DNA from 2 places in the Streptomyces sp. DS1-CR2 genome. Region 2 is predicted to be linked to the other one. Evidence: riboswitches for the same ligand, from Rfam matches in the RefSeq annotation. Region 2 holds a riboswitch; the other holds the start of a gene.

Region 1 (3,882 bases), 6.7 Mb from region 2:
CAAAGTGGACAAGTCACCGCGCACCAGGTGGCGACAGAGCTCTGGGAGGACCGTATGACCGCTTCGTCACCCGCCACCGACGCACCTCCGGCCCGGTACGACGACCTGCGGGCGCTGGTCTTCAACTGCACTCTCAAACGCTCGCCGGAGACGAGCAACACCCAGGGCCTGATCGACCGCAGCACCGCCATCATGGAAGCCCAGGGAGTTCACGTCGACGTCGTCCGGGCCGTCGACCACGACATCGCCACGGGCGTGTGGCCCGACATGACGGAGCACAGCTGGGAGACCGACACCTGGCCGGACCTCTACCGTCAGGTCATGGCCGCCGACATCCTCGTGCTGGCCGGCCCGATCTGGCTGGGCGACAACAGCTCCGTGACGAAGCGGGTGATCGAACGCCTCTACGCCTGTTCCAGTCTTCTCAACGACGCAGGACAGTACGCCTATTACGGCCGCGTCGGCGGCTGCCTGATCACCGGCAATGAGGACGGTGTCAAACACTGCGCGATGAATGTCCTCTACAGCCTGCAACACCTGGGTTACACCATCCCTCCCCAGGCCGACGCCGGATGGATCGGTGAGGCCGGCCCCGGCCCCTCCTACCTCGACCCGGGTTCCGGCGGCCCCGAAAACGACTTCACCAACCGCAACACCACCTTCATGACCTGGAACCTGCTGCACCTGGCCCGGGCATTGAAAGATCTCGGTGGCATCCCCGCCTACGGCAACCAGCGCACCGCCTGGGACGCCGGCTGCCGCCACGACTACGAAAACCCGGAACACCGGTAGCGGCACCCGCAGGGAAACGGACCATCCCGCCCTGGCGACGGTCAGATGCCGCGCACGCCGCGAACGCCCGCACACCCCGGCACCAGCCGCCCGCGTCCCGTCAGCCCACCGCACAACCAGAGCCGAGGAAGCGGCCCGTCCCACGGCTCACCACAACGCGGCGTTTCCTGCCGGGAAGCAGGAACGAGCCGCTCCCATAAGCGCGTTCGCGCTCGCGTCCAGCACGCCTTCGCTCGGATGTAGGGCTGAAATATCCCGCTCGCGTGACTGGCGAATCAAAGGAAAAGGCGTACACCGCGCCCTGCTCACTGCACGACCTCGGCCTTGCCGAATAGAGCACCCGCCCAGCGACAGACGACCGGACCTCACGAACTCGCGGATCATGTCGGAACAGCCTTTAGTCGCGCGCCCAGCCGAGTTCCCGCTCTGTCTGCACCGGCGCCGCAACTCCGGCATTGCCGTCATGTTCCATGCGGCCGAGTAACTGCCCCTATTCCTGCGCTTCTTCGCGGCGGACCTTCGGTTCGTGTCCGCCCTGACGCAGGTGCGTGCGGAGTTCCCGTCCCTCGTCCAGTCGACCACTGAGGCCCGGGATTAACCAGGCCTCCCACGCAGAGAGATACCTGCCCGGAAAACCGGAGTCGGCAGAGGATTTCAGCAGCCTCCTCCCGGTCCAGGCCGGGGACCTTCACTGGCATACCAGTGACGATCGGCAACTGAATCCCCATCACATGCAGACCGTCTTCTGAGCTCACGCGCATCCTGAGCCGGCAAGATCTCCGGGGGCAGCATCGGAGCCCTCACCTGTCCCGCCCCCGGGTATCCCGGGAGGCCAGCAGGCCAGCGGGCCGGCGGGCCGGCGGGAAGGGCACTCCGATGATGGAGCCCGTCGACCTCACCTCAGTCGATCCCTGAGCCAAACCGCACAAGGCCACACTCAGGCGCCATCCCGATCGGCACCCGCTCATGAACCGTGCAGCGGGGACGTCCGTCGGTCCGCGCGACCGCGCCAGCATTAATGGCGATATGCCGCATACAGTACCAAAAGCGACACGACGCTATGTCCGTCTTTGCGTGAGAAGTTGCCCTTTCGCATTATTAGCGGTGTAAGCGAAGCTCTGCCTCTATCACGAGGTATTGATGCGAAATATCGCACTCTGATACACCGTCGACCGTCATTCCAACCCGCATCGGCATTCAGTGAACCGTGTCACACGGCCGGACGCGGGCCCCGAGCTCTGCTGAACCCACTTCCCTTCTACGCAAAGCGGGTTGGGCTTTTCGATCAAAGAGAGCGGCGGGTTCTGGTCGCCCGAGGCAGGGATCTCACATTCCGTTCTCGGAATTCTGGTCTTGTTCTGTCGGCTCCTTCTCGCCTAATGTCGCCGTCAATCCGGATGGAACGCCGAATCCTGCCGCTATCCGGATTCCCTCCCATCCACTCGGTTACGCACGGCAGGAGCGGGGGACCCAGGTAAGCCGCCGATCTGGTTTCCGGAACGGCTCGGGGTGAAGTCGCATTCGCAGTGCGACCGGACATCTCCCGTCCGAACCCGACAGCTCACCTCGCAGGCGACGGAGAGGAACACGACATGCCCTCAAAGGGAAAGCACCGCCGCCCCAAGTCCATCTCGTTCACCCGGGGAATCGCCGCCGCAGGCACGGGCGCAGCTGTGCTCGCTCTCCCGGTGCTCGGCGCGACCAGCGCCGGCGCAGCGCAGGCCGCCCCGGCCGCAAAGAGCGCCGCGGCCCCCACGACGTACGTCGTCGCCGCGGGCGACTCCCTCGTCAAGATCGCCCGAGAGCACTCTCTGAGCGGCGGCTGGAAGAAGCTGTACCAGGACAACCGAGCCGCCCTCGGTGACAACCCGGGGCTGATCCACCCCGGTGTCAAGCTCACGCTCGGCAAGAAGAGCCCGGCCAAGCCCGCAGCCACCAGGGCGTCCGCCGAGCGGGCCGACCGCTCCGAGAACCGGACCACGCTCGCCGCCGCCCCGGCGAAGAAGTCCTACACGAACGACCTCGACGGCTGGATCAAGGAGTCGCTCGACATCATGGCCAAGCACAACATTCCCGGCTCCTACGAGGGCATCCACCGCAACATCATGCGCGAGTCCTCCGGCAACCCGCTGGCCATCAACAACTGGGACTCCAACGCTGTCGCAGGAACCCCGTCCAAGGGGCTCCTGCAGGTCATCGACCCCACGTTCACCGCGTACCACGTGCCCGGCACGTCGATGAACAGCTACGACCCGGTCGCCAACATCACCGCCGCCTGCAACTACGCGGCCGACAAGTACGGCTCGATCGACAACGTGAACGGCGCGTACTGACAGCCGGTTCCACCATGAGGCTCGCAGTCGTCGCAGGCAGACCACGCTTGCGCGCTTGCGTGCCTTACAAGGAGGACCTCCTGGGCCCGAACGGAAGCCCGACGACTGCCAGTTGAAGCGCATCGATGATGCCATGGCCCTGAAGTCCCGTAAGCATGAAGGGACTTCAGGGCCATTTTGCGTCCTGTCCAACCCCTTGCGCGCCATCACCCCGGTGCATATCCTCCCCGCGAATCGAAGCGCTTCGACATCACGGAGAGAGACAGCATGGCAGACCCACACCCGGTCATCCCCGGGTTCCACCCGGACCCCAGCGTCTGCCGCGTCGGCGACGACTACTACCTCGCGTGCTCGAGCTTCGAGTACGTCCCCGGGGTGCCGCTCTTCCACAGTCGCGACCTGGTGCACTGGCGGCAGATCGGCAACGTCCTCGACCGGCCCGGCCAGTTGCGGCTGCCCTGGGACACACCCTCCTCCGCCGGGATCTACGCGCCGACACTGCGCCACCACGACGGCCGCTTCTGGCTGGTCGTCACCAATGTGAGCCTGGGCGGCGGCAATCTGCTCGTCTCCGCGACCGACCCGGCGGGCCGCTGGTCGGACCCGGTCCCGCTGCCCGGCGTACCGGGCATCGATCCGGATCTCGCCTGGGACGAGGACGGCGCGTGCTGGGTCACGGTCGCCGGGATCTCCCAGGTCCGTATCGACCCGTACACCGGCGAGACGTTCGGCGAGCCGCGCCCGCTGTGGTCCGGCA
Region 2 (3,882 bases):
AAGGCGGCGGCCAGGTAGGTGGCGCGGGCGTCGAACAGGGGGCTCAGCAGTTCCATGACCTCGGGGGACATCGCGTCCTTCGAGGCGCTGCTGCGGTGCACCTTGTAGCGGCGGTGTGCCGCGTTCGACTCCAGGTAGTCCGCCTCGATGGCGTCGCGCTCCACACCCACGGCCAGGAGCGTGACCGCTATCGAGAGGCCCGCGCGGTCCTTGCCGGCCGCGCAGTGCATGAGCGCGGGCACGCTGTCCTCGGCGAGGGAGTGCAGCACCTGGCTGTGCTCGGCGGTGCGCTCCGCGATGATCGTCCGGTACGACGTGATCATGCGGTCCGCGGCCTGTCCCTCGGAGAGGGCGGCGCGCAGCTCGTCGAGATTGCCGTCGCGCACCATCTGCCAGAACTCGGCGCCGTCCGCGGGGTCGGTCAGCGGCAGGTTCACGTTCCGCACGCCGGGCAGCGTGACGTCAGGGCCTTCGAGGCGCTGGTCGGCGGCATTGCGGAAGTCGAAGATCGTGTGCAGCCCGAGCGAGGAGAGGAACGCGGCGTCCTCATCCGTGGCGTGCGCGAGGTGACCGCTGCGGAACAGCACGCCCTGCTTGACCCGACGGCCGTCCACGGTCGGCAGACCACCCACATCGCGGAAGTTGCGCACTCCGGCCAACTCGGGCTCGGTGGACGGGACCTGCTGCGTCACGGGGGCTCCTCCCGGTCGGCCGCGGCGCTGCTCGCCTGCGGGCGCCTTCGACGATACGACATGGCTGCCAGGGGCAACCATGTGAGAGACGTCAGGTGATTGCGTGTCTAATGCCCGAAATAAGGCGATAGGTGAGCATTCGCGCCTTACGCCATAACTAGCCCTGAAATGGGAGTAGATGGTCAGCAATGCGTGAGCAGGGTCATAGTCGTGACCGTCCGTGGCGGCCGGGCCGGATGCATTTCCAGTAGGTAGCGCAGTCGCAAAGATCGTAAATCGACGGAGCGTGACGGCTTTTTCCGGAAAAGGGCATTTAAGGATCAAGAACCAGAATATCCAAGGGAATTAGCGCCTTGTCCCCGCGCTCCGCGCTCGCTTACGTTCAGCGCAATCCGGACGGACCGCCTCATCCTGCCGCCGCCCGGAATCCGCACATCGATCCGTGCTCGGCAGGAGCGGGGGACCCAGGTAGACCGCCGTATCCGGCACACCGGCCACGGCTCGGGGTGAAGCCGTGCCCGAAAGGGGTGTGGCCGGGCAGCTCCAGCCCGAACCCGACAGCTCACCTCGCAGGCGACGGAGAGGAATCCCCCATGCCCGCGAAGGGTAAGCACCGCCGTCCCAAGTCCCAGCGCTTCGCGCGCTCGATCGCCGTCGCCGCAACGGGCGGCGTCGCGCTCGCGCTGCCGCTGATGGGTGCCGCCAACGCCGCGCCCCCCGCGGCCGCCCACTCGGTCGCGCAGACCGTCGCCGCTCCCGCCGCGGCCAAGACCTACGCCGTGAAGAGCGGGGACACCCTTGCGAAGATCGCCGACGAGCAGAACGTCAGCGGCGGCTGGAAGAAGCTCTACTCCGACAACCGCTCGGTCATCGGCGGCGACCCGTCCGTGATCCGCCCGGGCCTGAAGCTGACGATCGGCCAGAAGGCCGCGGCCCCCGCCACCCAGGCCGCCGCGCCCAAGGCCGCGGCGGCGACCACCACCGGTTCCAGCTACGCGCTGCCCGTCCAGGGCGCCTCCATCGGTACGGCGTACAAGACCGCGGGCGCCATGTGGTCCAGCGGTTACCACACCGGTGTCGACTTCGTGGTCCCGACGGGTACTCCGCTCAAGGCCATAGCCGCGGGCACCGTCGTGTCGGCCGGCCTTGACGGCGCGTACGGCAACGAGGTCGTCATCCAGCACGCCGACGGCAAGTACTCGCAGTACGCCCACATGTCGTCCCTCTCCGTCTCGTCCGGGCAGACCGTGACCGAGGGCCAGCAGATCGGCCTCTCCGGCGCGACCGGCAACGTCACGGGACCGCACCTGCACTTCGAGATCCGCACCACCCCGAGCTACGGCTCGGACGTGGACCCGGTCGCGTACCTCCGTGCGCACGGGGTCTCTCTCTGATCTCGATGGCGTGATGTGAGCGTGTGACGTGAGCTGTGAAGTGAAGCTGTCTCACTGACGCGTGACGTGAAGGGGCGGGTCCGGTTCCGGGCCCGCCCCTTGGTCGTGACCTCCGCCGCATCCCCGTCGTATTCCTGACATCGCGAAACTGACCGGGTGGGCTATATCACCACCCGTCAACCCCTTCCTACGGTCGCGTAGGTCACATCGCAGGGTGAAAGATGTGTGGTCGTGGCAAACGAATCGAGATCACTCAACGGCGGCACGATTCGGTCCTACGCGGCGGTGGGGGACAGCTTCACCGAAGGCGTCGGGGACCCCGGTCCCGACGGGGCCTTCGTGGGCTGGGCCGACCGTCTCGCCGTCCTCCTGGACGACCGGACCCCCGAGCACTCCTTCCGGTACGCGAACCTCGCCGTGCGCGGCAAGCTCCTCGACCAGATCGTGGAGGACCAGCTCCCGCGAGCCGTCGAACTCGCCCCGGACCTGGTGACCTTCGCCGCCGGCGGCAACGACATCATCCGTCCCGGCACCGACCCCGACGACGTCGCGGAGCGCTTCGAGAAGGCCGTGGCCCGGCTGACCTCCGCCGTCGGCACGGTCATGGTGACCACCGGCTTCGACACCCGGGACGTCCCGGTCCTCAAGCATCTGCGCGGCAAGATAGCGACGTACAACGGGCATGTGCGCGCGGTCGCCGACCGCTACGGCTGTCCGGTGCTCGACCTGTGGTCCCTCAAGACCGTTCAGGACCGCCGTGCCTGGGACGACGACCGGCTGCACCTCTCGCCCGAGGGCCATACGCGGGTCGCGCTGCGGGCGGGGCAGGCGCTCGGCGTCGAGGTGCCGGCGGACCCGGACCAGCCGTGGCCGGCGCAGCCGCCGCGCGGCACGCTGGAGGTCCGGCGCGACGACATCCACTGGGCGCGGGAGTTCCTGGTGCCGTGGATCGGCCGACGGCTGCGGGGCGAGTCGTCCGGGGATCATGTGGCAGCGAAGCGGCCGGACTTGCTGCCGCTCTGACGGGAACGGCGCGCGTGATGGGGGAGCTTGCCCTTGGGGACGGCTCCCCCGCGCCATTCCCCCGGGGCCACCCCGCGCTCGCTGGGGAGCCCGACGTCGCGCCGCCGTCAGCCTGACGTCGTAGTCGTAGTCGTAGTCGTAGCCGTCAGGTCCGCCCGCTCAAGTCCCAGCTCCCGGGCCAGCGCGTCGTCCACCCACTCCTGCATGCGCGCCCGCGAGACCGTCCCCGTGTACGCGGTCATCTGCACCGCGAGCCCGTCGAGGAGCGCCGTCAGGCGCAGCGCGGCGCCCGCCGGGTCCGGGCAGCGGAACTCGCCCGCCGCCACGCCCTCCGCGACGACCTCGCTGAGCGCCGCCTTCCACTGCTTGTCCAGGTCGCGGGTGACCGCCCGCAGCGCGGGCTCACGCAACGCCGCGGACCAGCCCTCGATCCACAGTCGCCACCCCTTGGCCTGCCCCGTCGGCGCGTACCAGCGCACGGCCGAGCGCAGCCGGCGCAGCGCCGTCGTGCGCTTGCCGAGCAGCTTGCGCAGATGCGCCAGGTCTCCCTCGGCGGCGTGCGCGAACGCGGCCGCGACGAGCTTTTCCTTCGTCGAGAAGTGGTACAGAACCAGCGCGTTGCTCACCCCGAGCGCCGCGGCGACGTCGGCGATGCGCACGGCTGCCACGCCCCGCGCCTCGATCTGTTCGATGGCGGCCCCCAGCAACTCTTCGCGCCGCTCGGCCACGCTCAACCGCACTCTTGCCACGCGGTAACCCTACACACGGGCACC

The links. A riboswitch is a leader RNA that binds a small molecule or an ion and turns the genes downstream of it on or off. The one in region 2 is predicted to bind cyclic di-AMP.
Region 1: linked by a shared signal. The riboswitch ahead of ACY0PA_RS03705 (transglycosylase SLT domain-containing protein) and the one ahead of ACY0PA_RS34760 (LysM peptidoglycan-binding domain-containing M23 family metallopeptidase) in region 2 are both predicted to bind cyclic di-AMP.

What each region holds. Positions count from the first base shown of each region.
Region 1 is NZ_CM147085.1:745,429-749,310, forward strand. It holds gene ACY0PA_RS03700 (flavodoxin family protein) at 55-792, shown strand; cyclic di-AMP (ydaO/yuaA leader) riboswitch at 2,226-2,382, shown strand; gene ACY0PA_RS03705 (transglycosylase SLT domain-containing protein) at 2,385-3,125, shown strand; partial or broken gene ACY0PA_RS03710 (glycoside hydrolase family 43 protein) at 3,393-3,882, shown strand, end outside.
Region 2 is NZ_CM147085.1:7,404,239-7,408,120, forward strand. It holds gene ACY0PA_RS34755 (tyrosine-protein phosphatase) at 1-692, opposite strand, end outside; cyclic di-AMP (ydaO/yuaA leader) riboswitch at 1,101-1,281, shown strand; gene ACY0PA_RS34760 (LysM peptidoglycan-binding domain-containing M23 family metallopeptidase) at 1,286-2,086, shown strand; gene ACY0PA_RS34765 (SGNH/GDSL hydrolase family protein) at 2,318-3,109, shown strand; gene ACY0PA_RS34770 (TetR/AcrR family transcriptional regulator) at 3,217-3,858, opposite strand.